3 regions of the Shewanella sp. Pdp11 genome follow, and region 3 is predicted to be linked to each of the others. Evidence: predicted binding sites of a transcription regulator. Region 3 holds the regulator's gene; each other region holds the start of a gene.
What was found. Region 3 encodes ArgR, which controls arginine synthesis, uptake and breakdown. Its sites were predicted from a motif close to ANTGAATANNTATTCANT; they were not measured.

Region 1: the regulator ArgR is predicted to act here: its motif matches at 4,722-4,739, upstream of AYJ58_RS08215 (OadG family transporter subunit).
Region 2: the regulator ArgR is predicted to act here: its motif matches at 6,583-6,600, upstream of argC (N-acetyl-gamma-glutamyl-phosphate reductase).

The regions. Positions count from the first base shown of each region.
Region 1 is NZ_CP015194.1:1,844,889-1,855,679, reverse strand. Features, by position in the region: gene AYJ58_RS08230 (dicarboxylate/amino acid:cation symporter) at 1-790, shown strand, start outside; gene AYJ58_RS21910 (hypothetical protein) at 1,034-1,201, shown strand; gene AYJ58_RS08225 (sodium ion-translocating decarboxylase subunit beta) at 1,316-2,446, opposite strand; gene oadA (sodium-extruding oxaloacetate decarboxylase subunit alpha) at 2,455-4,278, opposite strand; gene AYJ58_RS08215 (OadG family transporter subunit) at 4,290-4,556, opposite strand; rRNA gene rrf (5S ribosomal RNA) at 5,813-5,928, opposite strand; rRNA gene AYJ58_RS08205 (23S ribosomal RNA) at 6,158-9,060, opposite strand; rRNA gene AYJ58_RS08200 (16S ribosomal RNA) at 9,479-10,791, opposite strand, start outside.
Region 2 is NZ_CP015194.1:895,340-906,130, forward strand. Features, by position in the region: rRNA gene AYJ58_RS04075 (23S ribosomal RNA) at 1-952, shown strand, start outside; rRNA gene rrf (5S ribosomal RNA) at 1,182-1,297, shown strand; gene AYJ58_RS04085 (CinA family nicotinamide mononucleotide deamidase-related protein) at 1,610-2,884, shown strand; gene AYJ58_RS04090 (DUF1439 domain-containing protein) at 2,976-3,521, opposite strand; gene ppc (phosphoenolpyruvate carboxylase) at 3,521-6,190, opposite strand; gene argC (N-acetyl-gamma-glutamyl-phosphate reductase) at 6,811-7,791, shown strand; gene argB (acetylglutamate kinase) at 7,823-8,605, shown strand; gene AYJ58_RS04110 (ornithine carbamoyltransferase) at 8,618-9,523, shown strand; gene AYJ58_RS04115 (argininosuccinate synthase) at 9,583-10,791, shown strand, end outside.
Region 3 is NZ_CP015194.1:4,827,351-4,838,141, forward strand. Features, by position in the region: gene ubiH (2-octaprenyl-6-methoxyphenyl hydroxylase) at 1-596, opposite strand, end outside; gene AYJ58_RS21210 (UPF0149 family protein) at 776-1,351, opposite strand; gene AYJ58_RS21215 (cell division protein ZapA) at 1,587-1,889, shown strand; RNA gene ssrS (6S RNA) at 2,010-2,190, shown strand; gene AYJ58_RS21225 (5-formyltetrahydrofolate cyclo-ligase) at 2,200-2,898, shown strand; gene folM (dihydromonapterin reductase) at 2,963-3,679, opposite strand; gene AYJ58_RS21235 (thiol-disulfide oxidoreductase DCC family protein) at 3,947-4,345, shown strand; gene mdh (malate dehydrogenase) at 4,450-5,385, opposite strand; gene argR (transcriptional regulator ArgR) at 5,680-6,150, shown strand; gene AYJ58_RS21250 (NAD(P)-dependent oxidoreductase) at 6,298-6,930, opposite strand; gene AYJ58_RS21255 (LysR family transcriptional regulator) at 7,037-7,939, shown strand; gene AYJ58_RS21260 (Dyp-type peroxidase) at 8,012-8,947, opposite strand; gene ggt (gamma-glutamyltransferase) at 9,191-10,791, opposite strand, start outside.

The DNA.
Region 1 (10,791 bases), 2.0 Mb from region 3:
TAACAAAGTCGGCGAGAAAGCTGAGCCGCTAAAACGCACCATAGAAGCAGGCGCTGAAGTCATGTTCCAACTGACTCGTATGGTCTTAAAACTCACCCCTATCGGCGTGTTTGGTTTAATGGCATGGGTTGTGGGTGAATATGGTTTATCAACCTTACTGCCTTTGGGTAAGTTTATCGGGGCTATCTACATTGCCGCTTTTATCCACATCATCTTTGTTTACGGTGGCTTAGTGAAATTTGTCGGCGGTTTAAGCCCACTGCAATTTTTCCGCAAAGCTATGCCAGCGCAGTTAGTCGCCTTTAGTACTTCTTCAAGTTTCGGCACTTTACCTGCGAGCACCCGTGCAGTCGAAACCATGGGCGTATCAAAGCGTTATAGCGCCTTTGTGATGCCATTAGGTGCGACCATGAACATGGACGGCTGTGGGGGTATTTATCCTGCGATTGCCGCTATCTTCATCGCCCAAATTTACAATATTCCGCTCGATACACTGGACTATGTAATGATTGCCGTGACTGCAACCGTGGCTTCTGTTGGCACCGCTGGCGTGCCAGGAAGTGCAATGGTGATGTTAACTGTGACCTTAGGTGTGATTGGTCTGCCACTTGAAGGCATTGCCTTTATCGCCGCGATTGACCGTATCATCGATATGATCCGCACAGCAACGAACGTGACGGGCGATATGATGACAGCTGTCGTGATTGGTAAATCAGAAAATGAACTCGATGAAGCGCAGTTCTATTCGAACGATAACCAAGACGTTACACCAGTAAGTTCGCAGCAATAACAATACTGGGTCGAAGCCACTGCGCTAAACCATCAGTAACATTAGGTAAATTACGCAGATGATGTAAATCAAGAGACCGCTTAGGCGGTCTTTTTTTTATCCAGCAAACAACGGTGAAACTGTCGACCTTAAAGCATCCAATCAACTCCAACAATCCTCATCGGCTGTAAAATAGGTTACCCAAATAAGATCAAACTGTTAGACTCTGAAACCACTCTAACTCACATTTTAGCAGAACAGACAATGACGAGACTCTTCCTTATCCCGCTGATCCTATGTTTGTTTTGGGCGTTATTTTTAAAAGCCAACAAACTCACACTAAAACAAGGCCGACGAGGTTTTATCTACATTATCGGCATAAGTGGCGGGCTGATTTTAATCCTCATCACGTTAATGTGGTTAACGGCTTAGCAAAAGGCCAACTCAATATCGAGTTGGCCTTAGTGATAAGACTGTACTAACAATTGGAAGATGTTCAAAGCTCAGTTAACCCCAATCGGTTAACTCAGTGATTAACCCCGTCCATTACCCAAGAACGGCAAGTAAAATCCCCGCAGCGACTGCCGAACCTAACACACCCGCCACATTGGGCCCCATTGCATGCATCAGCAGGAAGTTATGTTGATTCGCTTCTAACCCCACTTTATTGACGACTCGCGCCGCCATAGGCACAGCCGACACCCCTGCCGCGCCAATCAGCGGATTCACTTTACCACCCGACAGCTTACACATGAGTTTTGCCATCAACACACCCGCGGCAGTTCCAACGCTAAAAGCCAAAGCACCCAACACCAAAATCCCTAAGGTTTCCAGTCGCAGAAATTGATCGGCCGATAACTTAGAACCCACAGCTAACCCTAAGAAAATAGTGACGATATTGATAAGCTCGTTCTGCGCCGTTTTCGATAATCTATCCACCACGCCCGATTCACGCATCAAGTTACCAAGGCAAAACATGCCCACTAACGGCGTGGCCGCAGGTAAGAAGAGAATCGTTAATCCCAGCACCATTAAGGGGAAAATGATCTTTTCCTTCTTGCTGACTTCGCGCAGCTGCTCCATTTTAATTTCGCGCTCAGCTTGGGTTGTCAGTAAGCGCATGATCGGCGGTTGAATAATAGGGACTAACGCCATATAGGAATAAGCCGCAACCGCAATCGCACCCAATAACTCAGGCGCCAGCTTTGAAGCGAGGAAAATCGCCGTCGGCCCATCGGCGCCGCCGATAATCGCAATGGCCGCCGCATCCTTCATAGTGAACTCAAAGCCCGGCACTAGGTTCAGCGCTATCGCACCTATCAGTGTCGCGAAAATCCCAAACTGCGCCGCAGCTCCTAACAACAGGGTTTTAGGATTGGCAATCAAGGCACTAAAGTCGGTCAGCGCACCGACGCCCATAAAGATCAACAGTGGGAACACCCCAGTCTCAATCCCCACATGATAGGCGTAATACAGCATGCCGCCTTCTTCGGTAAATCCCGCATGGGGAATGTTCGCCAGTACTGCACCAAAACCAATGGGCAACAATAGCAAAGGCTCAAATCCACGCACGATGGCGAGATACAAAAGCAAAGCACCCACTGCCATCATCAACACTTGCCCGTCAGTAAAATGGGCAATACCTGTCTCGGCCCAAAAAGCCATTAAACCTTCCATAATGACTCCTACGCCAGGGCCAGTAATTGAGAACCCACAGACACTGAGTCACCTTCTTTCACCCAGAGCTTAGCGATAATGCCATCGCCCTGAGCACGAATTTCAGTTTCCATCTTCATCGCCTCAAGGATGATCACAACATCGCCTTCACACACTCTATCGCCTAGAGAAACATGCACTTTGAAGATGTTGCCCGACAGAGGCGCGCTCATTTCAAGCCGGATCTCACCATGGCTAGCCGTTGGCGTAGTGCTCGCCGTAGCCGTTTGCACGGCATGAACAATTTGGCCCTGTGGTTGGATTTGCGAAATCTCACCGCCGGCGGCGACTTCAACTACGTACTCTTGCCCTTCGACAGTCACAGTGTAAGTTTCTGGGCCACGATCCGCAGCATTAGCAGCAAGTGCCGAAGTCAATTCAGGCTTAGGCTCAAAGGCGCTTGGATCGTCACGATTCTTTAAGAACTGCAATCCTATTTGTGGGAAGAGTGCATAGGTCAGCACATCATCGTCATGCTCTGAAGATAGGCGAATGCCCTGTTCCTGCGCTTTATCTGCCAACTCGAGCCGTAACTTAGCCAGCTCCGGCGTTAATAAATCCGCAGGGCGACAGGTAATAGCTTCAACCCCTTGCAAGACTCTGGCTTGCAATGCGGCATCTACTGGCGCAGGCGTCGCGCCATATTCCCCCTTGAGCACGCCTTCAGTCTCTTTCGTCAGTGACTTATAACGCTCACCCATTAGCACATTGATTACTGCCTGCGAGCCGACAATCTGCGATGTGGGCGTCACTAACGGCAAGAAACCTAAATCAGCACGAACGCGGGGGATTTCTTCCAATACCAAGTCCATCTTATCGGCCGCGCCCTGTTCCTTTAGTTGGCTCTCCATATTGGTCAACATGCCACCAGGCACTTGTGCACGTAAGATCCGCGAATCGATGCCTTTCAGCGCGCCTTCAAACTTAGCGTACTTCTTGCGCACTTCACGAAAATAAGCGGCAATCTCCTCAAGCAAAACCATATCGTAACCCGTGGCACGCTCAGTATCTTCCACCATAGCGATAACGGTTTCAGTTGCAGTATGTCCATAGGTTTGACTCATCGACGAAATTGCCGTATCGAGCACATCGACACCCGCTTCAATGGCTTTCTGATAAGTGGCCGTACTCAACCCTGTCGTCGCATGACAATGCATAGATAACACGAGTTGGGTCTGAGATTTGAGTCGGCTAATAAGCTCAAACGCTTCCATCGGCTTAAGTAAGCCCGCCATATCTTTGATGCACAAAGAATCACACCCCATATCTTCGAGACGTTTTGCCATATCAACCCAAGTCTCTATGGTGTGCACTGGACTCGTGGTATACGAAATCGTCCCCTGCGCATGGCCGCCAACTTGGCGCACCGCTTTCACCGCAGTCTCGAGGTTGCGCACATCGTTCATCGCATCGAAAATACGAAATACATCAACGCCATTAGTATGGGCGCGCTCAACAAAACGCGTCACTAAATCATCGGCATAATGGCGATAACCTAAGAGGTTTTGGCCACGCAGCAACATTTGCTGCGGCGTATTCGGCATGGCCTTTTTCAGCTCACGAATTCGATCCCAAGGATCTTCACCAAGATAACGAATGCAGGCATCAAACGTCGCCCCACCCCAAGATTCCAGTGACCAGAAGCCGATCTTATCGAGTAATGGCGCTATCGGTAACATGTCATCAAGGCGTAAGCGCGTCGCTAAAATAGATTGATGCGCGTCCCGCAAAACGACATCAGTTAAAAATAATGGCTTAGCTACTGCCGCCGTAGAATTATATACAAAAGTCATACTGCTCCCCATTACTTAATCTGTGAACGATACTGCTTTACCGCTAGTGAAATCGCAGCGACCACATTTGGGTCTAAAGGCTTAACATCTGATTGTGCTACTCTCTGCTGGCTTTTAGCATGATTTGTAGCAAAACGTGCAGATGCTGCATCCACCGCACACCAGCGCGCAACCAAATGGATCCCAAGGATTAGTACACTTAAAAATAAATACACTAAGCCCATCCCCAAAAACATAATGCCAACGGCATCCAATAAAGATTGCGTTACATCCTCCATAGCTCCCCCTCCCCCTCCCCCTTACTCTCTCAATCCCTATCAACAGTACGATTGCCCCAAAACCATCGCTATCGCATCACAAGTTCAACATTCAATCGGTTGAGCGGTTTACAAACTATGGGTCTCTGGTAGACAGACCTATAGCGACCACCACACCAAAGAGGACTTGAATAAAAAATCATATTTAAAAGCTAAAAAGTCACACAACAAGAAAACCAGCTTGAACTAAACCCAGTACAAACATAACCAATTGATAACAAAAAACCATTAAAATGTAAATTGGTCTTACCAATATTAACTAAACCAAAAGACTGTTAATCACTAATCCTCAGAAATCGAGCAATTAAATCAATATACCATAATGAAATACGCACTATGCTAGAGTTAAGTCTAAATGATGTACTAGGCTAAAAAATGATTCCTAAATTGAAGACAACGAACATAGGAACAAACCAAGTGAAAAAGCATGCAAATTTCACAATCCAAGTTACTGCTATTTGATTCTGGTAGAAGATAAAAAGGAATGTCGTTCTGGAGGCATTGTTTGAAGAAGAGGAATGGGTTCAATCTAACAAATTAAATCATCCATTTTGACAACTTAGATGTCCCCTTGATACCAACACAAAGCGGTGCTATAGGCTCAATACGGTTTGTTGTGGAGCGGCTATCTTGAAAGATAAGCCACAGTGCTACCCGAGGTAGACCTTAGGCTCTTAGCTATTCGCAGGATTAATACCAATCGTATTTAATATCTGTTCATTCAGCGGGAATTCAACGCGCTTTAAACAAGGCGAAGGCTTGAAGACATAGTAGTGCTCTGTCGAAAGCCTTAAACGCAGTATAAAGCGCGTTGCCATGCCGTTAACAGTTAGCCGCCCGTCGGCATCCCACTCCGGTGTTGCATTGACTTAAAAGGGAATAACCATTTCTGCGTCAATGCGCCTTGGATTGAGATGACTGTGAGGCTGTGAACTGATTAGATATTTAATGTGATTAGTATAAGCAATAGGACAAGAACGAAATAAGGAAGCCTAGGATCGACAAGGAACTCAGCAATTAAAAAATGAGCTGGTGAGCTGGTGAGCTGGTGAGCTGGTGAGCTGGTGAGCTGGTGAGCTGGTGAGCTGGTGAGCTGGTGAGAAAAATAGCAAGGAAAATGCAAGTTGGAAGAAAATATATCAATTCCTGCAAATTTCAGACGCAAAAAAGCCAGCTTATTCAGCTGGCTTCGTTGCATCTCAATGAGATAATTAGGCGCTTGGCGATGACCTACTCTCACATGGGGAGACCCCACACTACCATCGGCGCGTTTGCGTTTCACTTCTGAGTTCGGGATGGGATCAGGTGGTTCCACAAGGCTATTGTCACCAAGCAAATTCTTACTGGTTAATTGTCCGTCTGACGGCATTGTCTCCTTGCTACTGTGCTCATGTACTAACGTACACTCCGCGCCTCGCTCGTCACGGCTTTGTCAGCCTAACAATTTCCTGCGTAATTAACCTTTTAATTAAAATTTGAAAAGCTGATTTGCTTTGAGTCTTTCACTTTATCAAGTATCTCTATTCTGTCTAAGTTCGCTTAGCAAAACCCATCTGGGTTGTATGGTTAAGCCTCTCGAGTCATTAGTACATGTTAGCTCAACGCCTCACAACGCTTACACACCATGCCTATCAACGTCCTAGTCTCGAACGGCTCTTTAGAGGAATTAAATTCCTAGGGATGACTCATCTTAGGGCTCGCTTCCCGCTTAGATGCTTTCAGCGGTTATCGATTCCGAACGTAGCTACCGGGCAATGCCATTGGCATGACAACCCGAACACCAGCGGTTCGTCCACTCCGGTCCTCTCGTACTAGGAGCAGCTCCCTTCAATCATCCAACGCCCACGGCAGATAGGGACCGAACTGTCTCACGACGTTCTGAACCCAGCTCGCGTACCACTTTAAATGGCGAACAGCCATACCCTTGGGACCGACTTCAGCCCCAGGATGTGATGAGCCGACATCGAGGTGCCAAACACCGCCGTCGATATGAACTCTTGGGCGGTATCAGCCTGTTATCCCCGGAGTACCTTTTATCCGTTGAGCGATGGCCCTTCCATTCAGAACCACCGGATCACTATGACCTACTTTCGTACCTGCTCGACGTGTATGTCTCGCAGTTAAGCTGGCTTATGCCATTGCACTAACCGTACGATGTCCGACCGTACTTAGCCAACCTTCGTGCTCCTCCGTTACTCTTTGGGAGGAGACCGCCCCAGTCAAACTACCCACCAGGCACTGTCCCTAATCCCGATAAGGGACCTAGGTTAGAACATCAAAACTACAAGGGTGGTATTTCAAGGACGACTCCATCATGACTAGCGTCACAACTTCAAAGTCTCCCACCTATCCTACACATGTAGGTTCAATGTTCAGTGCCAAGCTATAGTAAAGGTTCACGGGGTCTTTCCGTCTAGCCGCGGGTATACGGCATCTTCACCGCAATTTCAACTTCACTGAGTCTCGGCTGGAGACAGCGTGGCCATCATTACGCCATTCGTGCAGGTCGGAACTTACCCGACAAGGAATTTCGCTACCTTAGGACCGTTATAGTTACGGCCGCCGTTTACCGGGGCTTCGATCATGAGCTTCTCTTGCGATAACCCAATCAATTAACCTTCCGGCACCGGGCAGGCGTCACACCGTATACTTCCTCTTGCGAGTTTGCACAGTGCTGTGTTTTTGATAAACAGTTGCAGCCACCTGGTATCTGCGACTCCCGTCAGCTTAGAGAGCAAGTCTCATCACCAACAGGAGCGTACCTTCTCCCGAAGTTACGGTACCATTTTGCCTAGTTCCTTCAGCCGAGTTCTCTCAAGCGCCTTGGTATTCTCTACCCGACCACCTGTGTCGGTTTGGGGTACGATTCCCGCTAACCTGAAGCTTAGAAGATTTTCCTGGAAGCATGGCATCAACTACTTCAGTCCCTTAGGACCTCGTCATCAGCTCTCAGTGTGTACATCAAAGTACGTGTCCCCGGATTTGCCTAAGAACACCACCTACCACCTTAAACGCGGACTACCAACGCCGCGCTAGCCTAGCCTTCTCCGTCTCTCCATCGCAGTTAGCGGAAGTACAGAAATATTAATCTGTTTCCCATCGATTACGCCTTTCGGCCTCACCTTAGGGGTCGACTCACCCTGCCCCGATTAACGTTGGACAGGAACCCTTGGTCTTTCGGCGAGGGGGTTTTTCACCCCCTTTATCGTTACTCATGTCAGCATTCGCACTTCTGATACCTCCAGCGTGGGTTACCCCTTCACCTTCAACGGCTTACAGAACGCTCCTCTACCGCGCACAGTAAACTGTGCACCCGTAGCTTCGGTGACTAGCTTAGCCCCGTTACATCTTCCGCGCAGGCCGACTCGACTAGTGAGCTATTACGCTTTCTTTAAATGATGGCTGCTTCTAAGCCAACATCCTAGCTGTCTAAGCCTTCCCACATCGTTTCCCACTTAGCTAGTACTTTGGGACCTTAGCTGACGGTCTGGGTTGTTTCCCTTTTGACGACGGACGTTAGCACCCGCCGTCTGTCTCCCGAGTAGTACTCATTGGTATTCGGAGTTTGCAAAGGGTTGGTAAGTCGGGATGACCCCCTAGCCTTAACAGTGCTCTACCCCCAATGGTATTCGCTCGAGGCGCTACCTAAATAGCTTTCGAGGAGAACCAGATATCTCCCGGTTTGATTGGCCTTTCACCCCCAGCCACAAGTCATCCGCTAATTTTTCAACATTAGTCGGTTCGGTCCTCCAGTTGATGTTACTCAACCTTCAACCTGCCCATGGCTAGATCACCGGGTTTCGGGTCTACACCTTGCAACTAAACGCGCAGTTAACACTCGGTTTCCCTACGGCTCCGCTATTCGCTTAACCTCGCTACAAAATGTAAGTCGCTGACCCATTATACAAAAGGTACGCAGTCACGGTCTCAAGAACCGCTCCCACTGCTTGTACGTATACGGTTTCAGGTTCTATTTCACTCCCCTCACAGGGGTTCTTTTCGCCTTTCCCTCACGGTACTGGTTCACTATCGGTCAGTCAGGAGTATTTAGCCTTGGAGGATGGTCCCCCCATATTCAAACAGGATGTCACGTGTCCCGCCTTACTCGTTTTCATCAATGGTTAGTTTTCATGTACGGGGCTATCACCCTGTGCCGCTGTGCTTTCCAACACATTCCACTAACACCCCACTGACTTAAGGGCTAATCCCCGTTCGCTCGCCGCTACTAGGGGAATCTCGGTTGATTTCTTTTCCTAAGGGTACTTAGATGTTTCAGTTCCCCTCGTTCGCCTCGCAACACTATGTATTCATGTTGCGATAACCGCTTATGCGGCTGGGTTCCCCCATTCGGACATCGTTAGCTCAAATGCTTGTTACTAGCTCGCCAACGCTTTTCGCAAGTTACTACGTCCTTCATCGCCTCTGACTGCCAAGGCATCCACCGTATACGCTTAGTCGCTTAACCATACAACCCAAATGAGTTTCACTCACTTGAGTCGCATTGCGACCAGCTTGGTTTTACTTGTCTCACTTCTGACCAAAGAAGTGGACGCGCCTTAGACGTAAACTATTCAATAAAGCATAATTTACTTTTGAATATTCAAGACACTTAATAAAGTGTTTGAGAACTCATGATGCAAACGTTTCCACGTTTACATCGTTTTGTAATTAATCACATGACAGACTCATGCAATTAAATACTATCAGCTTTCCAAATTGTTAAAGAACAATGCTAACCGGCTCGCGGTGCATTCAGCTCTGACTTCTCCTAAGAGAAGCTAAACAAGCAATCTGTGTGAACACTCAAAAACACGGATGTTTTTGTGTCGACTCGGCACGTATGCCATGTTGTCGACCCAACAAGCGTAAGTTAGTCGTATAGGTAAGGAGGTGATCCAGCCCCAGGTTCCCCTAGGGCTACCTTGTTACGACTTCACCCCAGTCATGAACCACAAAGTGGTGAGCGCCCCCCCGAAGGTTAAGCTACCCACTTCTTTTGCAGCCCACTCCCATGGTGTGACGGGCGGTGTGTACAAGGCCCGGGAACGTATTCACCGTGGCATTCTGATCCACGATTACTAGCGATTCCGACTTCATGGAGTCGAGTTGCAGACTCCAATCCGGACTACGACGAGCTTTGTGAGATTAGCTCCACCTCGCGGCTTTGCAACCCTCTGTACTCGCCATTGTAGCACGTGTGTAGCCCTACTCGTAAGGGCCATGATGACTTGACGTCGTCCCCACCTTCCTCCGGTTTATCACCGGCAGTCTCCCTAGAGTTCCCACCATTACGTGCTGGCAAATAAGGATAGGGGTTGCGCTCGTTGCGGGACTTAACCCAACATTTCACAACACGAGCTGACGACAGCCATGCAGCACCTGTCTCAGAGTTCCCGAAGGCACTAAGCTATCTCTAGCGAATTCTCTGGATGTCAAGAGTAGGTAAGGTTCTTCGCGTTGCATCGAATTAAACCACATGCTCCACCGCTTGTGCGGGCCCCCGTCAATTCATTTGAGTTTTAACCTTGCGGCCGTACTCCCCAGGCGGTCTACTTAATGCGTTAGCTTGAGAGCCCAGTGTTCAAGACACCAAACTCCGAGTAGACATCGTTTACGGCGTGGACTACCAGGGTATCTAATCCTGTTTGCTCCCCACGCTTTCGTGCCTGAGCGTCAGTCTTTGTCCAGGGGGCCGCCTTCGCCACCGGTATTCCTCCAGATCTCTACGCATTTCACCGCTACACCTGGAATTCTACCCCCCTCTACAAGACTCTAGTTCGCCAGTTCGAAATGCAATTCCCAGGTTGAGCCCGGGGCTTTCACATCTCGCTTAACAAACCGCCTGCGCACGCTTTACGCCCAGTAATTCCGATTAACGCTCGGACCCTCCGTATTACCGCGGCTGCTGGCACGGAGTTAGCCGGTCCTTCTTCTGTAGGTAACGTCACAGCAATGGTGTATTAAACCATTACCTTTCCTCCCTACTGAAAGTGCTTTACAACCCGAAGGCCTTCTTCACACACGCGGCATGGCTGCATCAGGGTTTCCCCCATTGTGCAACATTCCCCACTGCTGCCTCCCGTAGGAGTCTGGGCCGTGTCTCAGTCCCAGTGTGGCTGATCATCCTCTCAGAACAGCTAGGGATCGTCGCCTTGGTGAGCCATTACCTCACCAACTAGCTAATCCCACCTAGGTT
Region 2 (10,791 bases), 1.0 Mb from region 3:
AGTTCCGACCTGCACGAATGGCGTAATGATGGCCACGCTGTCTCCAGCCGAGACTCAGTGAAGTTGAAATTGCGGTGAAGATGCCGTATACCCGCGGCTAGACGGAAAGACCCCGTGAACCTTTACTATAGCTTGGCACTGAACATTGAACCTACATGTGTAGGATAGGTGGGAGACTTTGAAGTTGTGACGCTAGTCATGATGGAGTCGTCCTTGAAATACCACCCTTGTAGTTTTGATGTTCTAACCTAGGTCCCTTATCGGGATTAGGGACAGTGCCTGGTGGGTAGTTTGACTGGGGCGGTCTCCTCCCAAAGAGTAACGGAGGAGCACGAAGGTTGGCTAAGTACGGTCGGACATCGTACGGTTAGTGCAATGGCATAAGCCAGCTTAACTGCGAGACATACACGTCGAGCAGGTACGAAAGTAGGTCATAGTGATCCGGTGGTTCTGAATGGAAGGGCCATCGCTCAACGGATAAAAGGTACTCCGGGGATAACAGGCTGATACCGCCCAAGAGTTCATATCGACGGCGGTGTTTGGCACCTCGATGTCGGCTCATCACATCCTGGGGCTGAAGTCGGTCCCAAGGGTATGGCTGTTCGCCATTTAAAGTGGTACGCGAGCTGGGTTCAGAACGTCGTGAGACAGTTCGGTCCCTATCTGCCGTGGGCGTTGGATGATTGAAGGGAGCTGCTCCTAGTACGAGAGGACCGGAGTGGACGAACCGCTGGTGTTCGGGTTGTCATGCCAATGGCATTGCCCGGTAGCTACGTTCGGAATCGATAACCGCTGAAAGCATCTAAGCGGGAAGCGAGCCCTAAGATGAGTCATCCCTAGGAATTTAATTCCTCTAAAGAGCCGTTCGAGACTAGGACGTTGATAGGCATGGTGTGTAAGCGTTGTGAGGCGTTGAGCTAACATGTACTAATGACTCGAGAGGCTTAACCATACAACCCAGATGGGTTTTGCTAAGCGAACTTAGACAGAATATCGACACTTGATAAAGTGAAAGACTCAAAGCAAATCAGCTTTTCAAATTTTAATTAAAAGGTTAATTACGCAGGAAATTGTTAGGCTGACAAAGCCGTGACGAGCGAGGCGCGGAGTGTACGTTAGTACATGAGCACAGTAGCAAGGAGACAATGCCGTCAGACGGACAATTAACCAGTAAGAATTTGCTTGGTGACAATAGCCTTGTGGAACCACCTGATCCCATCCCGAACTCAGAAGTGAAACGCAAACGCGCCGATGGTAGTGTGGGGTCTCCCCATGTGAGAGTAGGTCATCGCCAAGCGCCTAATTATCTCATAGAGATGTAACGAAGCCAGCTGAATAAGCTGGCTTTTTTGCGTCCGCAATTTGTTAAATCCAGCCTAGTGTCTATTCAATTAGTCAGTTTTCCTCCTATTTTTCTCTCCTTAACACTCTCTTTCACTCTTCATGACATCAATAATAAGTAATGGTTGTTGGTTATTTGTACGGTTATTTTGTCAATGCTCCGATTTTGCTACAGCGATCTTAGTTCTCGATCGAGCCTAGCTATTGCTATTAGTTAAGCGGTTACTTACCTTATGTTTTAATTTATTGGGGTAGATAAGGATCTGAGATGAAGTTAGAGATGATTTGCACTGGGGAAGAGGTGTTGGCGGGACAGATTGTTGATACCAACGCCGCTTGGTTTGCCAGTACTATGATGGAGCATGGTGTCGAGATCCAGCGTCGAGTAACCGTCGGCGATCGTCTCGAGGATCTGATTGCTGTTTTCCAAGAACGTAGCCTACATGCCGATGTGATTCTCGTTAATGGTGGTCTCGGGCCGACGAGTGATGATATGTCTGCTTTAGCGATGGCTAAGGCAAAGGGCGAACCATTGGTTGAGAATGCGGAGTGGCGTGAGCGTTTAGAGGAGTGGTTTACCCGTAATAACCGTGAAATGCCTTCAAGTAATCTCAAGCAAGCTATGCTGCCAGCCTCAGCTGTGATGGTTGATAACCCAGTGGGAACCGCTTGTGGTTTTAGAGTTAAGCTTAACCGCGCTTGGTTATTCTTTACGCCTGGTGTGCCTTTTGAGCTGAAGCACATGGTTACAGAGCAGTTTGTGCCCTTTATTCGCGAAGAGTTTAACCTTGATGCTAAGGTCGCATTAAAGAAACTATTGACCATAGGTCAAGGTGAGTCCGCTTTGGCAGATAAGTTAGAACCGCTAGAGCTGCCAGAAGGCATTACTATTGGTTACCGCTCTTCTATGCCGCATATTGAGATTAAGATTTTCGCCCGTGGCGATAAAGCGATTGCAGTATTACCTCGCGTCGCTGGGCACATCAAAATGGTGCTGGGTACTGCGGTTGTCGCGGAAGATAAAGCCACTCTTGCCGAAGAAATTCATTATAAGCTACTTAACTCAGGCTTGACCTTAAGCGTTGCCGAGTCTTGCACTGGCGGCATGATCACCAGTCAGTTAGTTGATTTCCCTGGCAGTTCATCTTACTTACAGCACGGATTAGTGACTTACAGTAATGAATCTAAAGTGCGTGTGTTAGGTGTTAATCCTTCAACCTTAGATGATCATGGTGCAGTCTCTATTGCGACTGTGGAAGAAATGGCTAAGGGGGCAAGGCAAATTTTAGACAGTGATTATGCGCTGGCAACCAGTGGAATTGCGGGGCCCGATGGTGGCACAGATGAGAAACCTGTGGGCACTGTGGCGATCGCTTTAGCAACTCGCGGCGGTGTTTATAGTCAGATGATTAAACTACCGAGACGTTCACGGGATCTGGTACGCAGTTTAAGTGCTGCTGTGGCTTACGATATGCTAAGACGTGAGCTTTTAGCTGAAGCTGTGATCGTCGATTATCAGTCGATTGGGCGATTCAGTAAGTAACTCTTATACGGGTATATACCAGTTTAAATCCGCCAACAAAAATGCTCCTGATGGAGCATTTTAACTTCTACAGAGCGACAAAAATGGCAGATTATTTAGTGAACTTAAGCATTAATTTGCCTGGGGCAACTTGAATGCTTTCGGTCATTTTTGCCATCAGTGCTTGGTTACTATCCTTAGTATCCAGCACATACACAGGCTGGTTTTCTAAGAATTGTCTTAGATAGCCCATTACCTGCGGCGTGGCACTGCTGATGGCTTTTTCAATATCTTTTGGTGTTGACTCCACTTTGACTAATTCGAGCTGGCGCAGATAGACACTGTGCGTTGCGCTGTCATACCAAGGCTTGGCTTCGAAAGTCGTAGTGAGTTTGGCACTCAATGGAAAGATCGGATTCTTAATTGATACTTGAGTTGCGGCACTTACGCTCATAGTGTCAGGTTTTGCACCTAGCTTGACACTAATGTCGTTAATGCGTACTTCTGCGCCAACTAATTGATTGCCTTGTTTAATCTCAAAATGGATCTCTTTACTGAGGTACTGCTCCATTTCGTGCTCGCTGATACTGTACTGCGAGACGCAGCCGCCAAGCAGTACAGTCAGTCCCAAGCAAATCGTGCGGGAAAGTTTTTTCATTAACCAGTGTTTCTCATACCCGCTGCCACACCTGCAATAGTCAGCATTAGCGCTAATTGCACATGTTCAGACGCAGGAGTTTCGGTTGTTTCCTTACGTGTCCGCGCTAATAGCTCGGTTTGTAAGAAGTTTAATGGATCGATATACGGATTTCGCAGTTTAACTGATTCGCGATTCCACGGTGTATGCGCCATTAAACTATCCGATTTTGTCAGCTCAAGCACGACTTTAATGCCCAGATCTAAGCGTTGGCGCAAGGTTTCGCCTAAGTGATGCAATTCCTTAGGTACTAAACAGGTTTCGTAGTAGCGGGCCAAATTAGGTTCCGCCTTGGCGTACACCATTTCTAGCATTGAAATGCGAGTGCTGAAGAAGGGCCATTCCCGCTCCATGTCTTGCAGTAAACCCATTTCACCGCGTTCACTGGCGGCTTGTAGTGCTTCACCTGCGCCGAGCCATGCGGGTAACATCAAGCGGTTTTGCGACCAAGCAAAAATCCATGGAATGGCTCGCAGACTTTCGATCCCACCATCGACACGACGTTTAGCTGGGCGGCTGCCGAGTGGCAGTTTTCCTAATTCCACTTCTGGCGTTGCCGCGCGGAAATAAGCCACAAAATCAGGTTCATCACGCACTATGCCACGGTATGCACCCACTGATTCTTCAGCGATACGTTGCATGCAATTGCGCCATTCTTGTTTAGGCTCTGGCGGTGGTAATAGGGTTGCTTCCAATACGGCCGAGGTATACAGGGCTAAGCTTTGAACCGCGAGTTTTGGCAAGCCAAACTTGAAGCGGATCATTTCGCCCTGCTCAGTCACACGAATGCGGCCATCTACCGAACCTGGTGGTTGCGATAGGATTGCTTTGTGTGCAGGACCACCCCCGCGACCAATGCTGCCACCACGGCCATGGAATAGCGTAAGCTTGACGCCCGCTTGTTTACAGACGGCCACTAACTGTTCTTGAGCGTGATACTGAGCCCAAGCCGCCGCCATAACACCGGCATCTTTAGCGGAGTCAGAGTAGCCAATCATGACCTCTTGCATGCCTTTGGTATAGCCACGATACCAGTCAATATCGAGCAAATCGGTAATACAGGCCGCGGCGTTGTTTAAGTCGCTTAGGGTTTCAAACAGTGGCACCACGCGCATTGGATGCGAACAGCCCGTTTCTTTGAGCAAGAGTAAAACCGTTAAGACATCCGATGGCTTACCCGCCATCGAAATCACATAGGATCCAAGTGCTTTAGCCGGATGTTTAGCAATCAAACGACAGGTATTAAGCACTTCGGCCACATCGGCTGAGGGTTGCCAGTTACCTGGGATCAGTGGACGACGGTTGCTGAGTTCGCGTAATAAGAAGGCTTGCTTCTCAGTCTCGTCCCAATGGTTGAAATCACCCATGCCGAGATAGCGAGTTAACTCGGCGAGCACATCGCTGTGACGGCTGGCATCTTGGCGAATGTCGAGCCTGAGCATATGAATGCCAAAGCAGGCGAGACGGCGGAGAATGTCGAGCAATAAACCGTTGGCAATTAAGCGCATACCGCAGTCGGTTAAACTCTTATAGAGCATTTCTAGCGGCGCTTTGAGATCACTTTCTTGCCAAATCAGACTCGACTTATCGACTTCAGGATTGTGGCCTTCGATGCGCGCATTTAAATAATCTATGGTATCGCGCAGTCTTTGACGAATGGAGCGCAACACGTGGCGGTATGGCTCGCAGCTGTTATTGGTATAAGCCTTTAACTCATCATTGGCTTCTTCCATCGACAGTTCACCGACCAGCAGCACGATATCTTTTAAGAATAATCTGGCGGCAGCATGGCGGTTACGATCGAGCACCTCTTGGGTGACTTTGGCAGTTACAAACGGGTTGCCGTCGCGATCGCCGCCCATCCAGCTTGAAAAGCGCACTGGCGCGATATCAATCGGTAATTGCTGGCCTGTGCGTTGCTGCACTCGGTCGTTAAGTTGTCTTAAGAAGTCAGGCACCGCATGCCAGAGTGACTCTTCAATGGTGGATAATCCCCAGCGAGCCTCATCTACTGGAGTTGGACGCTCGCGGCGGATCTCATTGGTGTGCCATATTTGCGCGATTAATTGGCGCAGGCGCAGATTGATCTGTTGACGTTCTCTATCCGACAGTTGGTCGTTTTCTTGCTCTGTTAAGCAGTCGACAATGGCGGCGTATTTTTGGATCAGGGTGCGACGGGAAATTTCAGTGGGATGCGCTGTCAGCACTAGATCGATATCCAGTGTCTTAAGGCAGTCGAGCATTTTCGTTTGGTCTACACGGCCATTTAACATGCGGCCTAGCAGCTGTTCCACGGGATCTGGCACACAGACGAGTTCGTCACAGTTGCGGCTAATGGTATGAAATTGTTCAGATAAATTAGCTAAGTTGAGGAACTGGTTAAATGCCTTTGCAAACGGAACTAATTCTTCGTCTGGCAGGGCGGTGAGTAACTCGAGCATTTGCTCTCTAGCGGCTTGATCGCCCCGGCGTGAATCTTTAGCAAGTTTACGGATCTGTTCAACCTTCTCGAGAAAGGAGTCCCCGAGGTGGGTGCGCATAGTGTCACCGAGGATTTGTCCTAACATACTCACGTTTGATCTTAATGACGCATACATATCTGTCATATTGTCTGCCTTGGTTACAACCATAGTTACTCCGAATAGAAAAACATGAAAATCCTGCCGTACATTTAGCCCGTTAGCACAATACCTATCACTTGGGGCTATGGTCAACAGCAGAACTTATAACTTATACGACTGGCTTATCTAATATGCAACCAATCGCAATGTTCATTGAGGAATATTCAATATAAATGCGAAGCTACGCAATATTTTGTGATGATTAGCGTAAGTGAATATGAAGTGCATCATTTTAGGTTTTGCAGTCATGTATCTTAGCTGTTAATAAAAAGGACTAATTTTGCATAAATTTGCCACGGATAACTGAGTTATTAACGAGTTAGCTGAATAAGTGACTGGCTGGTCAGATCGGCGTTTTAGTAAAAAACATAAAAATAAATTAAAAATATATATTCACATATATTGCATAATTAGATATTTGTGGTAGTCTAGCCTGCAGTTGAGATGAGTCACCCTCTGTGACCCGTAGAGTAAATATCATGATTCAGAGCATTAACCTGACAGTGAATAAAATAACAACCAATTACGATTTCCTGCGACGATAATCTTGTCATCATAGATATGCGCGGATGCGTGTACGCTATTCATCTATTCTTTAAGTTTGTTTGATTCGGTTAATAAGACAACACATGAAAAATATCGCCATTATTGGTGCCAGTGGTTACACAGGCGCACAACTGACCGCTTTAATCCATGCAGAAGCAGAACTGACGATTCAGGGTTTGTATGTTTCTGAAAACAGTTTAGATAAAGGTAAGCCTTTAGCGAATTTGTACCCTAGCTTTAGCCATATTGAGTTAACGCTGTCACCATTGTCCGATGAGGCTAAGGCTAAAATCGTTGCAGAAGCCGATGCCGTGGTGCTGGCGACCGAGCATTCGGTGAGCTTACATTTAGCCGCTTGGTTTTATAGTCAAGGGTTAGCAGTATTCGATTTAAGCGGTGCCTATCGTTTCAGCGATGTGGCGCAATATCCTAAGTGGTATGGCTTTGAGCATGAATATCCTGAAGTTTTAGCCAAAGCCGTATATGGCCTTGCCGAATGGAATGCTAAAGAAATCGCGGCGACTAAGATGATTGCCGTGCCAGGTTGTTACCCAACCGCATCATTGACAGCGTTAAAACCGCTAGCGAGTTTACTGACATCGGCTTATCCGGTGATCAATGCCGTGAGCGGCGTAACAGGTGCGGGCCGTAAAGCGCAGCTACACACCAGTTTTTGTGAAGTGAGCCTGACACCCTATGGCGTATTAGGCCACAGACATCAACCCGAGATCGCCACTCAACTTGGCCAAGAAGTGATATTTACCCCACACCTTGGCAACTTTAAGCGTGGCATTTTAGCGACTATTACCGTGCAGCTAAAACCAGGCACTACGACTGCCGATGTGGCAGATGCCTATAGCGTGTATGACAAGGCGCCATTGGTAACCGTAAAGCACAATCAGTTCCCTAAAGTGGACGATGTGGTGCTGACACCCAACTGCCATTTAGGTTGGAAGTTTGATGAGAATAGCGGTTACTTAGTGGTAGCCAGTGCCATCGATAACTTGATGAAAGGTGCTGCCAGCCAAGCGCTGCAATGCATAAAGATTCATTTTAACCTTTAATTGTTCATCCTTATTTAAGAGAGTCGTCAAGATGTCTACAAACAACTCAGTATTAGTGCTTAAAGTGGGCGGCGCGCTGCTGCAATGTGAAATGGGGATGGCGCGATTGATGGATACGGCTGCGGCTATGTTAGCCAATGGTCAGCAAGTGTTGATGGTGCATGGCGGCGGCTGTTTGGTGGATGAACAGTTAGCGGCTAACGGCATGGAAACCGTCAAGTTAGAAGGTTTACGTGTGACTCCGCCTGAGCAAATGCCGATTATTGCCGGCGCACTTGCGGGCACTTCGAACAAAATTCTGCAAGGTGCAGCGACTAAGGCTGGGATTGTGAGTGTGGGCATGAGCCTCGCCGATGGCAATACTGTATCGGCAAAGATTAAAGATGAACGTTTAGGCTTAGTGGGCGAAGTCACGCCAAACGATGGCACTTATCTTAAGTTTATCCTCGCCCAAGGTTGGATGCCGATTTGTAGCTCCATCGCCATGATGGACGATGGCCAAATGCTGAACGTCAATGCAGACCAAGCGGCGACGGCCTTAGCCAAATTAGTGGGCGGCAAGTTAGTGCTGCTGTCGGATGTGTCTGGGGTGCTCGATGGTAAAGGCCAGCTCATCCATAGTTTAAATGGCAAGCAGATAGCAGACCTTGTTAAACAAGGTGTGATCGAAAAAGGAATGAAGGTCAAAGTTGAAGCTGCGCTCGAAGTCGCGCAGTGGATGGGGCAGGCGGTGCAAGTTGCCTCGTGGCGTGATGCAAGCCAATTAATAGCATTAGCAAAAGGTGAAGCCGTGGGCACACAAATCCAACCATAAACGGAGTAGGTTATGAAGCATTTACTATCGATAAAAGAGTTAACCCAGCAGCAGTTACTCGATCTGATTGCCTTGGCAAAGACGATCAAAGCCAATCCGGCTGAGTACCGCCACGCGCTGGATGGCAAGAGTGTGGTGATGTTATTTGAAAAGCCCTCGCTCAGAACACGCGTTAGCTTTGATATCGGTATTAATAAGCTCGGTGGCCACTGTTTATACCTAGATCAACAAAATGGTGCGCTAGGTCAACGGGAATCGGTTGCTGACTTTGCTTCTAACCTGTCTTGCTGGGCCGACGCAATTGTGGCGAGAACCTATTCGCACACCACCATTGAACAATTAGCCGAGTTTGGCACAGTGCCCGTGATCAATGCGCTGTCAGATCTTTATCATCCTTGCCAAGCCTTAGCTGACTTTTTAACACTGGCAGAGCAGTTTGAGGATGTCAGCAAAGCTAAATTAGCTTATGTTGGTGATGGTAATAATGTCACTCACTCGCTGATGTACTGTGCGGCTATTCTCGGTGCCACCATGACAGTGATCTGCCCAGCGGGTCACTTTCCTGATGGCTACGTAGTGGCAGAAGTGCAAGAGCTTGCTAAGCGATATGGCGGTAAGCTGGTACTGACTTCAGATATCGATGCGATTGAAGGTCACGACGCTATTTATACCGATACTTGGATTTCAATGGGCGATCCCACTCCGCTAGCGGATATCAAAGCGAAGTTTGCACCATACCAAGTCAACAAAGCTTTGATGGCGAAAGCGGGCGCTAACTTCTTTATGCATTGTTTGCCCGCCCACCGTGGTGTAGAAGTAACAGATGAAGTGATGGACGGTGCAGGATCCTTAATTCTGCAACAAGCCGAAAATCGGATGCATGCCCAAAATGCGGTACTGGTAACCTTATTTAGTTAAATTAACCCTGTTTAGCAGCCTGTTTTCTCCTTGAGAGAAACGAGTCATAGGAATTTAAGATGTCTATCGAGATAAAAAATACTGGCGTGAAAAAAGTGGTTTTAGCCTATTCAGGTGGTCTAGATACCTCGGCCATTATTCCTTGGTTAAAAGAAAACTACGATAACTGTGAAATCATCGCATTCTGCGCCGACGTTGGCCAAGGCGAAGAAGAGCTGGTTGGCTTGACTGAAAAAGCCTTAGCTTCAGGTGCTTCTGAATGTCATATCGTCGATCTAAAAGAAGAATTCGTTAAAGACTATATCTACCCAACGATAGCGAGCGGTGCGATTTACGAAGGCACTTATTTACTCGGTACGTCAATGGCGCGTCCTATCATTGCTAAAGCGCAGGTTGAAGTGGCTCGTAAAGTGGGGGCCGATGCTCTGTGTCATGGTTGTACCGGCAAAGGGAACGATCAAGTGCGTTTCGAAGGTTGCTTCGCCGCATTAGCACCTGATTTAAAAGTGATTGCACCATGGCGTGAATGGACCATGCAGAGCCGTGAAGATCTGCTGGCCTATTTAGCTGAACGTGACATCAAGACGTCAGCGTCAGCGACTAAAATCTATAGCCGTGATGCCAACGCTTTCCATATTTCCCATGAAGGCGGTGAGTTAGAAGATCCATGGAACGAGCCAAGCAAAGGCGTATGGACACTGACTGCCGATCCTGAAGATGCACCGAACAAGCCTGAATATGTGTCGCTAGAAGTAGAACATGGCCGTATTACTAAAGTGAATGGTGAAGCGCTAACGCCTTATGCTGCGCTGATGACATTAAACGCCATTGCTGCGCCACACGGTGTGGGTCGTATCGACATTACCGAAAACCGTTTAGTCGGCATGAAGTCCCGTGGCTGTTACGAAACACCCGGCGGCACTGTGATGTTCGCAGCACTACGTGCGATTGAAGAGCTTGTACTCGACAAGACTAGCCGTAACTGGCGTGAGCAAGTTGCCGCACAAATGGCGCATTTAGTGTATGACGGCCGTTGGTTCACGCCTCTGTGTAAGTCACTGCTGGCGGCATCTGAGTCATTGGCTGAGTCAGTTAACGGTGAAGTCGTGGTTAAACTCTACAAAGGCCAAGCGACGGCAGTGAAGAAACGTTCACCTAACAGCTTGTACTCTGAAGCGTTTGCCACTTTCGGTGAAGACCAAGTGTACGATCAAAAACATGCAGAAGGCTTTATCCGCTTGTACTCGTTAGCGAGCCGCATCCGCGCA
Region 3 (10,791 bases):
GCAGTTTGCTCGAAGGCCACTTGGGTCACGGGCAAAGCAAAACTGCTGCGCACTTTGGATTGCAGACCATCGGCGGCGACCACGAGTTTTGCTTGAAGGCGCTCGCCCGTGTCGAGCACTAAGGTGTGGCCTTCTACGGCGGGTTCCACTTGGGCAAGCTTGGCGGGGCAATAGAGTTTTACCTCGCTCTTGTTAAGCTCGTTAAACAACACTTGGCCGACACGCTCAAGCTCGACCACTTGGCCTAAGGCATCTAAATGAAACTGCGCGGCATTGAGTTCTGTCATGCCAAAGTGGCCGCGATCCGATACATGGATATTTTCAATCGCCGTGCCCAAATGGGCTAGCTTTGGCCAGAGGCCTAAACGGGATAATTCGAAAATAGAGCCGTGGGCGATAGCGATGGAGCGAGCATCGAATCCGGGGTGTTGTTTATCGGGAAGGTGCGCCTCGATTAAGGCGATAGAAAGTGGTCTAGCTGCGGATAAAGAAAGACGCGCGAGAGCCAACGCGAGCGTCGCCCCCGCCATCGCACCGCCTACAATCGCGATGTCGACGTGTTGAACTGAAGTATCCATGTGATTTGTGGCCGTCATGGGGATCTCATTCAAGCTTTGGCATTGCACTGAGGCATGTAAACATAAAAGATGTGAACATCAGTGCTATGCACTCAAAAGCACCAGTGCTATGGATTCAAAGGCAGGCTTACCCGCCTTTAATATCAAATGAAGCCACTACTGCGTTAATGTATTGAACATTACACAACTGAGGTAAATTAATGCACCACAGCGGTATCGTCGGTCTCGCCAAGCGGGATTTCAGGGCCAAACTCCGAGTAACACATAATGGCAGCAATACGTACAAACTCGAGTAGTTCAGTGTAAGCAGCTTCAGATTCTTCATCGTCGGCGACATCAAATTCCACTTGGGCAATTTCCGCCAAGTCTTTGATCACTTCACGCACTTCTGCCGAGGCTTGATTCAGTTTCGGCTGAATAATCGCCATGCCAGTCAAAAAGCTTTGGGTCCAAAGGGACAAGGCTTCAACACGTTGGCTGAGCGGCTCTTCTTCTTCAGGCAATAGCGGCATGAAACCAAATTCAAAATCCACTAAACGCGCGACTGAATCATTAAACAAATCAGATACTAATTGGTGCAACTGCGCAGGTAAAGGTTGACCATCGTTCATCAGGTCGAATAGAGGCTTGATCCAAGTGTCGCCAGTTTGTTCTACACCACCGCAGATTAAACCGACTAAAGCACCGTGAACTTCTACCGGATGTTGGCCGATTTCAGCCGCATCTAAGGCGAGTTTTAAGCTGTCGATACGTAACGAAGGAGGGGTTGCCATATCAGATCCCAATAAGATTTTTCCAGCAGCAATGCTAGCAGAGATAAAGACTTGAACCAATACTGAATCCCAATAATGGCGAAATCGGCCACACCCTGATAAAAAATTATCCAATTGCTCACACAAACAGCAAACAAAGCCGTCAAAGACCAATCCAATTGCGGCTTACCTTGCACTTTTAATATCAGCCCTATATAGTCCGCCCTAAGAGGCTAACGAAAGGATCACCCGCGACATGAGTAACAGTGCTGTTGAAATTACCCTACTTGGGCGCACCTACTCTATCGCTTGCCCGAAAGGTCAAGAGGATGCTTTACGTACGGTGGCATTGGGAGTTGAACAACAACTCACAGCGTTAAAAACCCGCACCAATAGCCTAAGCCGCGAAGAAATTGCCATTATGGCGGCGCTGAATATTGGACACGAGTTGTTCCAAGAAAAGCAAAAAAATAAGCATTATATGCAACAGATGGACGACAGGATCAGCTTGCTGCAGTCGACCCTCGAGAATGCCTTAGTTGAGCGTTCAACTAAATAGATTTAAACTGTGCGCCTTGGCAATTAGGTCAATTAGGTCAATTAGGTCAATTAGCGCACAGTGAATGGCTAAGCTGGCTTATACTCATAGGCCAATGTTTTAGCGATTCAATACCGTTTTTGCTCCCTGGGATGCATGCCAACTGGTAATGTCCCTGTGCCGATAATTTTGATCTCAGGGTGAATGTTTTACTGACATTGAGCATGCTCGGCTTGTACCGAGAAGCCTTAGGAGGTAATCATTTACCCGCCTTGAACCTACGGTTCAAGGGCTACACCGGTAGCGGCATTCTGGGGAGCATCTTAATTTTATGCCTACATCTTCCAAACTTTCTCATTTGAAGACTCAAAGCGACATGGCGCACCTTGCCGTAGAAGTCGCTGATGCCGAAGATGTCACAAACTATGCGGCAAATATCGCGCTCCATACAAAAGAAAGCCGCAATCAGATACGTAAAAACATTCGCACCGCGCGCAAATCCCTTTCAGAAACCGAGCAAACTCAAGCAAGCTTGAGCGCTAGCCAACGTATGCTCGATGCATTGCAGGCTCAAAATGCGCAACATGTAGCTCTGTATCTCACCCACGATGGCGAACTTGCCACGCCGCCGCTGATCGAAGCACTGTGGCAATTGGGGATTCACACCTATCTGCCAAGGTTGCATCCCTTCAATGCAGGGCAATTGTTATTCCTGCATTACAGCGCTGACACACCTATGCAGGCGAATCAATTCGGCATCTTAGAACCTAAGTTAGATGTGCGCGCCATTATCCCAGTAACAGATCTCGATGTGGTTATCACGCCCTTAGTGGCGTTTGATTTAATGGGAAATCGTATGGGCATGGGCGGAGGTTATTACGATAGGACGCTGGCGAACTGGCAACTTAAGGGGAAACCTTTGCCTATGGGTTACGCCCACGACTGTCAGCAAGTTGTGAGTTTACCCTGCGAACATTGGGATGTGCCTTTGCCCTTTATCATCACCCCAAGTCGCCTACTGACGTTTTAAAAGAAGGTGCTAGGTAACTAGATTCTAGGGCCTAGGACCTAGAACCTAAAATCTAGATTCTTCTTTACCTCAAATGCCGACCGCCATCGACATTATGGCAACGACCAGTGACGTAGCGGCTATTCAGCAGATATTCCACTAAGTCAATAATTTCCTCATTTCCCGCCTCTTTCGGCAACAGCGCTTTGGCTAAGGTTTTTTGCTGATAGGCAGCGTCATCACCCGCATTAAAGAGGATCATCGCCGGTGCAATCGAATTGACTTTCACCTCGGGGGCGAATTTGGCGGCAAAGGATAGCGTCATATTGTGCAGCGCGGCTTTACTGGCGGCATAGGCGATATGCTTCTGACTGCCCTTTTCTGCCACATAATCGGTAATATGAATCACATCACTGCCGCCGATTTTATCGCCAGCAGCGGCACGTAGCTGCGCCTCTAAGGCCAAGTTCAACTGATAGGGCACGCTCACATGCACTTGCATCATCCGCTGCAGCACTTCGCTCGGCGCACGCTGACAGTTATCCGGCAGCCAGTCCGAGGCATTGTGAATAATGGCGCGAACTTGAGGCAGTTGAGTTAACGCATCAATTAAGGATTGCACTTGGGCATCGTCATAAAAATCGCAGGGATACAGAGTCGCACCTAAGACGTTAAGCTCATCGATGCTAGCGTAATGGCTGCGATAAGTACCAATCACCTGCTGACCTTGGGCGAGAAAATGTTTGGCTAAGGCGTAACCTATGCGTTTACCCACGCCAGTGATTATGATGGGAGATGTCATACCTATCCTTTTGAGTCGTCATTGCTCAGGCTTTAACTTGTTTGCTTAAAAATCAGCAATCAAGTTAACCTTATGAATAACCAAGATGTTACTGTACTCGTTTGAATTTAACCTAATAAAAAGCCAAATGAGACACACATTAGATTTAAATCAGCTGCGATCTAAAACCCTTTATTCTGCGTATTAGGGTAAAAGAAAACCAAGCTTAAGTGCGCAAGCCAAGAGCTTTGATCAAGTATTATGGTCAAGTCATCAGAGGTGAACCCGATGGAACTGCGGATTTTTTACGATGGAAATTGTCCATTATGTAGCGCCGAGATGCGTCAACTGAAAGCGCGCGATCCGAAAAACTTGATTGGGCTTGAAGATTTAAATGCACCCGATTTTAGCGAGCATTTCCGCCATATCGATAGAGACTACGCCAATACGATTCTCCATGGCGAAACCGCAACAGGCGAAGTGTTACTCGGGTTAGATGTCACTTGTAAAGCGTGGGCACTGACAGGTACCCGTACTTGGATCCAACTGTTACGCCTGCCCGTGATTAAAACTGTGGCCGATTGGTGCTATCTCAGATTCGCAAAACACAGATATCGCATCTCCTATCTACTAACGGGCAAAGCCCGCTGCGACGATAACTGCCAAATTCCCACCAGGCGTCGCTGATCGATTAAGTTAAATTGAGCAAGTGTAAAACTGAGGCATAAAAAAACGGAGCTCAATGGCTCCGTTTTTTAATTCGTCATAATCTAAATAGATTATCCGAAAGATTATTTAACGAAATCAACGCCTAGTTTGATATCGCCTTTCAGCGTATCTAACATAGAATCACGAGCGTTAGCTTCGAATGCACTCACTTCACCGTAAGGCAGTACTTTTTCAATACCGTTTTTGCCTAACAGCACAGGTTGTGCGAAGAATTCAGCGTGCTCACTGCCGCCGTCAACATAGGCGCATTCAACGATGTTAGCTTCGCCTTGCAGACCACGAACCAGAGACATACCGAAACGGCAAGCCGCTTGACCCATAGACAGAGTCGCACTTCCGCCACCGGCTTTAGCTTCAACCACTTCTGTACCCGCGTTTTGGATGCGAGTTGTCAGACTTGCCACTTCTTCGTCAGTGAAAGTCACGCCTTCAACTTGAGACAGTAATGGCAGAATGGTCACGCCGCTGTGGCCGCCGATCACATTCACTTTAACGTCAGCAACGTTCAGGCCTTTTAATTCGGCGATGAAAGTTTCAGAGCGGATCACGTCTAATGTCGTGATACCGAACAGACGGTTCTTATCGTAAACACCCGCTTTTTTCATCACTTCTGCAGCGATAGCAACAGTGGTGTTGACAGGGTTAGTGATAATGCCAACCAAAGCCGTAGGGCAAGTTGCCGCTACTTTTTCGATCAGGTTGCGAACGATACCCGCATTGATATTGAACAGATCTGAACGGTCCATACCAGGCTTACGCGCAACACCAGCAGAAATTAGCACAACGTCAGCACCCACAAGGGCAGGCGTTGGATCTTCACCAGCAAAACCTTTGATTTCAACAGCAGTTGGGATGTGGCTCAAGTCAACCGCAACACCCGGAGTCACCGGTGCGATATCATATAGAGACAGTTTAGAACCCGCAGGCAATTGAGTTTTTAACAGTAGGGCAAGAGCCTGGCCGATACCACCAGCAGCACCAAGTACAGCAACTTTCATAGTTATCTCCGTTATTTCTCGGATATGTGTGACATGGATCTAATTTGCGTTGGCGTCACATTACTGGAATGTCACAACAATTTCAATTATCCCTTAGTCGTGGGGCAAAAGAATTCCGGAATAACATAGAAGCAATGTAGAACAATTACTCAAATTGATATTTTTACGCCCCCAGCAAATGCTTAACCACAGAGGGTTAGTGAATTTTTATTCAACCAATCTGGTTATTTGTTGACAATTTTTCTAAAAATATTCAAAATGGGCCTGTTTTTTTGAATAACGAATAATAATATTATGCAAACGACCAAGAATCAGGATGACCTTGTTAGAATTTTTAAGTCGATTTTAAAAGAAGAGCGCTTTGGCTCTCAGAGTGAAATCGTCACCGCCTTGCAAGCTGAAGGCTTTGGTAATATTAACCAATCAAAAGTGTCACGCATGCTCAGCAAGTTCGGCGCAGTGCGGACTCGCAACGCTAAGCAAGAGATGGTGTATTGCTTACCAGCCGAATTAGGCGTACCCACTGCGGGTAGCCCACTGAAGAATTTGGTACTCGACGTCGATCATAACCAAGCGATGATCGTCGTGCGAACTAGTCCAGGTGCAGCGCAGCTGATTGCCCGTTTATTGGATTCTATCGGTAAACCAGAAGGCATTTTGGGCACAATTGCCGGTGATGACACTATCTTTATTTGTCCATCGAGCATCCAAGATATCGCCGATACCTTAGAAACCATCAAATCTTTATTCAATTACGCAGAATAAAAAAACAGGTCAGCTTGCTGACCTGTTCTATTTCATCTGTACCCATTTCAGTCCAATTTTGCGCTGATTATTTGGTCGTTGTCCCGATTACGTTACAGATTACAGCACAATATCTAACTCACTATATCTAACTCAACTGTAGCGATATCAGTAAGCCACACTGATGCGCTGATTTGCGTGAGTGCCCTGTTCGGCTTCGTCTAACATGGCTTTAGCGTAATCGGTAACAGAAATGCGGCTGCGACCATTGGCATCGGTAAAGAAGCTATCGCCACCAAGGCGATATGGACCTTCACTCTCGCCAGGATAAATCTCAGCGGCTGGGCTCACAAAGGTCCAATTAATTGCAGTTTGCGCCGCACGGAATACCTGCAAAGCTTCACCCTGAGCTAACGCCTCATCTTTATATGCAGCGGGAAAATCTGGGCTAGAAACCAAAGTCACACCCGGTGCCACTTCTAAGCTGCCTGCACCACCAACCCACAATAAACGTGGCACCTTAGCGTTGGGCAGCACATCCAGTAAATACTGAACCGTACTCGCCACTAGGCCATGATTTTGTTGTGCGCGGCCACCAACAGAGGCAATGACAACATCTACTCCAGTGAAGGGTTCTGCCACTAATGGCTGCTCTAAATCCACAGCATGCACAGCCACGTCAGTAACAGATAACTTGCTCGGATCACGCACTAACGCTGTTACTTGGTGCCCACGGCTCAATGCTTCTTTTAAAATTGCACCACCAATCCAACCTGTTGCACCTAAAATTGCGATTTTCATTTCGTTAACTCTCTCTGATGATTTACATTGAAGCCAGTTTACTTGCAGTGTTTCACGTGATAAACATCAATAAATGAGCATGATTGTTTCAGTTTGAGGTACTAATATGGATAAAATTGCCGCAATACGCAGTTTCGTCGAAGTCGCAAACTGCGGCAGCTTTACCAAAGCTGCCGAACATTTAGACCTCAGCCGCCTGCAGGTATCCCGCCATATTCAAGAAATTGAGCAATGGCTTAGTTTACGCTTACTCCACCGTACCACTCGTAGCGTCAGCCTGACCTTACAAGGCGAAGAAGCGCTGCAATTTTGCCAGCGGATCTTAAGTGAAGTTGCCGCCATGGAAAGCCGCGCCCACAGCCATAACAGTGAACTGGTGGGCAGTATTCGTATCGCCACACCGATTGGCCTTGGACAGCACAGCCTGTTCGATGTTGTCGATCGCTTTATTAAAATTCATCCTAAGGTCAACATTCAACTGGTGATGTCGGACAGTTTTGCGCAATTGGTAGATGAGCGAGTCGACGTGGCATTGCGCTATACCGAGCAGCCGGATGATAATTTGATTGCGCGGCGTTTAATGACTATAGATGCCGTGATCTGTGCTGCGCCAAGCTACCTTGATAGCAACACACCACTTGTCGAGCCGATAGATCTGCTGGCTCACAACTGCCTGATACACTCGGCGCAACAAAATTGGCCTTTCCTGAAAGAGCTGCAAGCCGAGCACGTAAAAGTTACAGGGAATCTTAGGGCTAACGATATGGGAGTGTTGGTCAGTGCGGCGCTGCGGGGACATGGCATAGTGCGTTTGCCCTGCGACTTAGCAAATCAATACCTTGCCAGCGGCCAGCTTAAAGAAGTGTTGCCCGACTTTACGACGCCAGGCCAAACCCTGTGGGCTGTGTACTTGTCCCGCAGTTATCAGCAAAATCTGGTGCGCGCCTTTATCGATTACACCGCCCAGCAATGGCAACTCGATATCAAAAAATGGATTCCCGCGCATTAGCATAAAAAAACGCACTCAGGCGTTAGCGTAAGTGCGTTTCATTGATGCTGAATCTGCTCAAATATTGAAAGCTTATTCGTCGAATTGCAGCATAAAATCCAATGCGGGGGCAAAGAAGGATGAGCCTGTCATCGCCTTGGTAAAATGCATCAAGTGATCATGGTTACCTTCGCCATCACCAAACATCATGCTATGCAGCATCTTTTCAAAATGCTCAGGCGTGCGGCAGTTAGAAATAAACATCAATCCCTGCTCTTTTAGTGAACCATAGGGCATGCTCTGGCGCAGGATTTCCATCGACTGACCATTCGCATCTTTAAGATTCACCCGCTTGATATGGCTGGTCAGTGGCTTGTCTTCTGATTCATACTCGATATTATCTTGCTTAGTGCGACCGATAATATCTTCTTGTTTTTTAACCGGTAATCGATGCCATTTACTCAAATTGTGGGCATACTTTTGCACGTGAATATAACTGCCGCCCTTAAACTCTGGATCTTCATCGCCAACCAGAGCGACTTCCTGACGGTGACGCCCCTTAGGGTTTTCGGTGCCATCGACAAAGCCGGTTAAATCGCGGCTATCCATAAATCGAAACCCACGTTCTTCATCGACTAATTCCACTAAGTCTTCAAACATTTGGCTGATTTCATTAGCGACTAAATGCAGAATATCGTAACGGTCGCAGCGGATATGCACGAACAAATCATATTCAATTGCCGGCGCTTCGCGGCTGCCGACTTGCATAGCAGGAAAAGGCTTGAGCATTTCAGGGCGAGCATTGGGGTAGAGGCTATCCCAATAATTAGCGCCAATCCCCACAAAACCATTGAATGCACTGTCAGAGTATTGATCTGTCAGCTCATAAATATACTGCGCAACGTTGGCAAGACAGGGACGTAATTGCGACTCGACATTGTCATTGGCATTAAACATCAAATAGACACTGTGTAAGTTCCCCTCGGCACACACACCCAACTGTTCACGCGGCATATTTTGAATATCCATTTGGTTATCACCCTTTTTCTAAATTCATTTTCGGCAATATTATCCGCAACTTTACCTGAAAATGACATTAACTAACGCACAGTTTGTTCTGGTTTATCATGATAATGCTCATTAGGTAGCAATATCACGCCCAAGATCCCTAATGTAAAAATGACGAGACTGAAAAGTCTCGTCATTCAGTTTAATCGAATTAGAGCAGCAAAGCTTACTCTACCTCGAGCTTACCTTAGCGTGACGCTGAAGTTAATAACCGGCAGCATGACCATCTTTACGGCTCTCAGAAGCGCCACGATACACGCCCGTTTCAGCATTAAATCCAATAGCTTGATAGCCGCCAAAATCCCCAAGTCCATCACGCAGCACATGACCTTTCTTGATAAGCTCACGGCGTGTTTCCACAGGGAAGCCCGATTCCAGACTGACGTAGCCGCCATCATTCATCACTTCGCCGGTGGGCTCGGTTGAGCCCATATGCAAAATTCTCGGGGCATCGCCCGCTTCTTGCAAGTTCATTTTAAAATCAATCAGATTCATTACAATTTGTGCGTGCATTTGTGGCTGAGTCGCGCCGCCCATCACCCCAAAACTCAACCAAGGCTTACCGTCTTTGGTCACAAAGGCGGGAATAATAGTATGGAATGGACGCTTACCCGGTGCGTAGCTATTAAAACGCCCCTCAGTTAAATCAAACATTTGCCCACGGTCTTGCAGCACGAAACCGAGATCTGGCGGTGTCATGCCCGACCCCATACCACGGTAGTTACTTTGAATGAGTGACACCATGTTGCCGTCTTTGTCGGCTGTGGTCAGGTACACAGTATCGCCATGTTGCAACGCAGGATTACCCGCATCAACACTCTTGGCCGCTTTATTGGGATCGATTAAATTAGCGCGATCATAATTATATTGCTGCGAAATCAACTCGTTAACTGGCACTTTATTAAAGGCCATGTCGGCATAAAACTTAGCTCTGTCGGCAAAGGCGAGTTTTTTGGCTTCGACAAATAAATGCACATATTCGGGGCTATTAAAGCCCATCGCAGCCACATTAAAGGGTTCCATGGTTTTTAAGATTTGTAGCGCCGCAATGCCTTGACCATTGGGCGGCAGTTCCCATACATCGTAACCACGGTAGTTCACCGAAACCGGATCTATCCAGTCGCTAGTATGGGTCGCTAAGTCATCATAACTTAAATAACCACCTTGGGATTTCATGTACTTATCGATACTTTTGGCAATATCGCCTTTATAAAAAACATCGCGGCCACCTTTGGCAATTTTCTCATAGGTATTAGCAAGCGCTGGGTTTTTAAAGATTTCGCCCACCGCTGGCATCTTGCCATTAGGCATATAAGTTTCTTTAAAACCAGGGAATTTTGCGAGTTTTTTACCGCTACCCTCAAGATAATAAGCAATCAATTCGGAGACAGGAAAACCATCACGGGCATAGTGGATTGCGGGCGCGAGATTATCGGCCATAGCTAATTTGCCGAACTTATTATGCAGTTCATACCAACCATCCACTGCGCCGGGCACAGAAACAGGCAAAGGCCCAAGCGGCGGCAAATAGTCTAAGCCGAGGGATTTGAGCTTTTCTAAACTTAAGGATTTTGGACTGCGACCCGAAGCGTTAAGGCCATAGAGACGTTTATCTTTCGCGCTCCAGACGATGGCAAATAAATCGCCACCAACACCTGAACCCGTTGGCTCGACTAACCCTAGCATGGCATTAGCGGCAATGGCCGCATCGACGGCACTACCGCCCTGCTTGAGTATGTCGATAGCGACTTGCGTGGCGAGGGGTTGGCTGGTCGCCGCCATTCCATGGGTGGCATACACTTCAG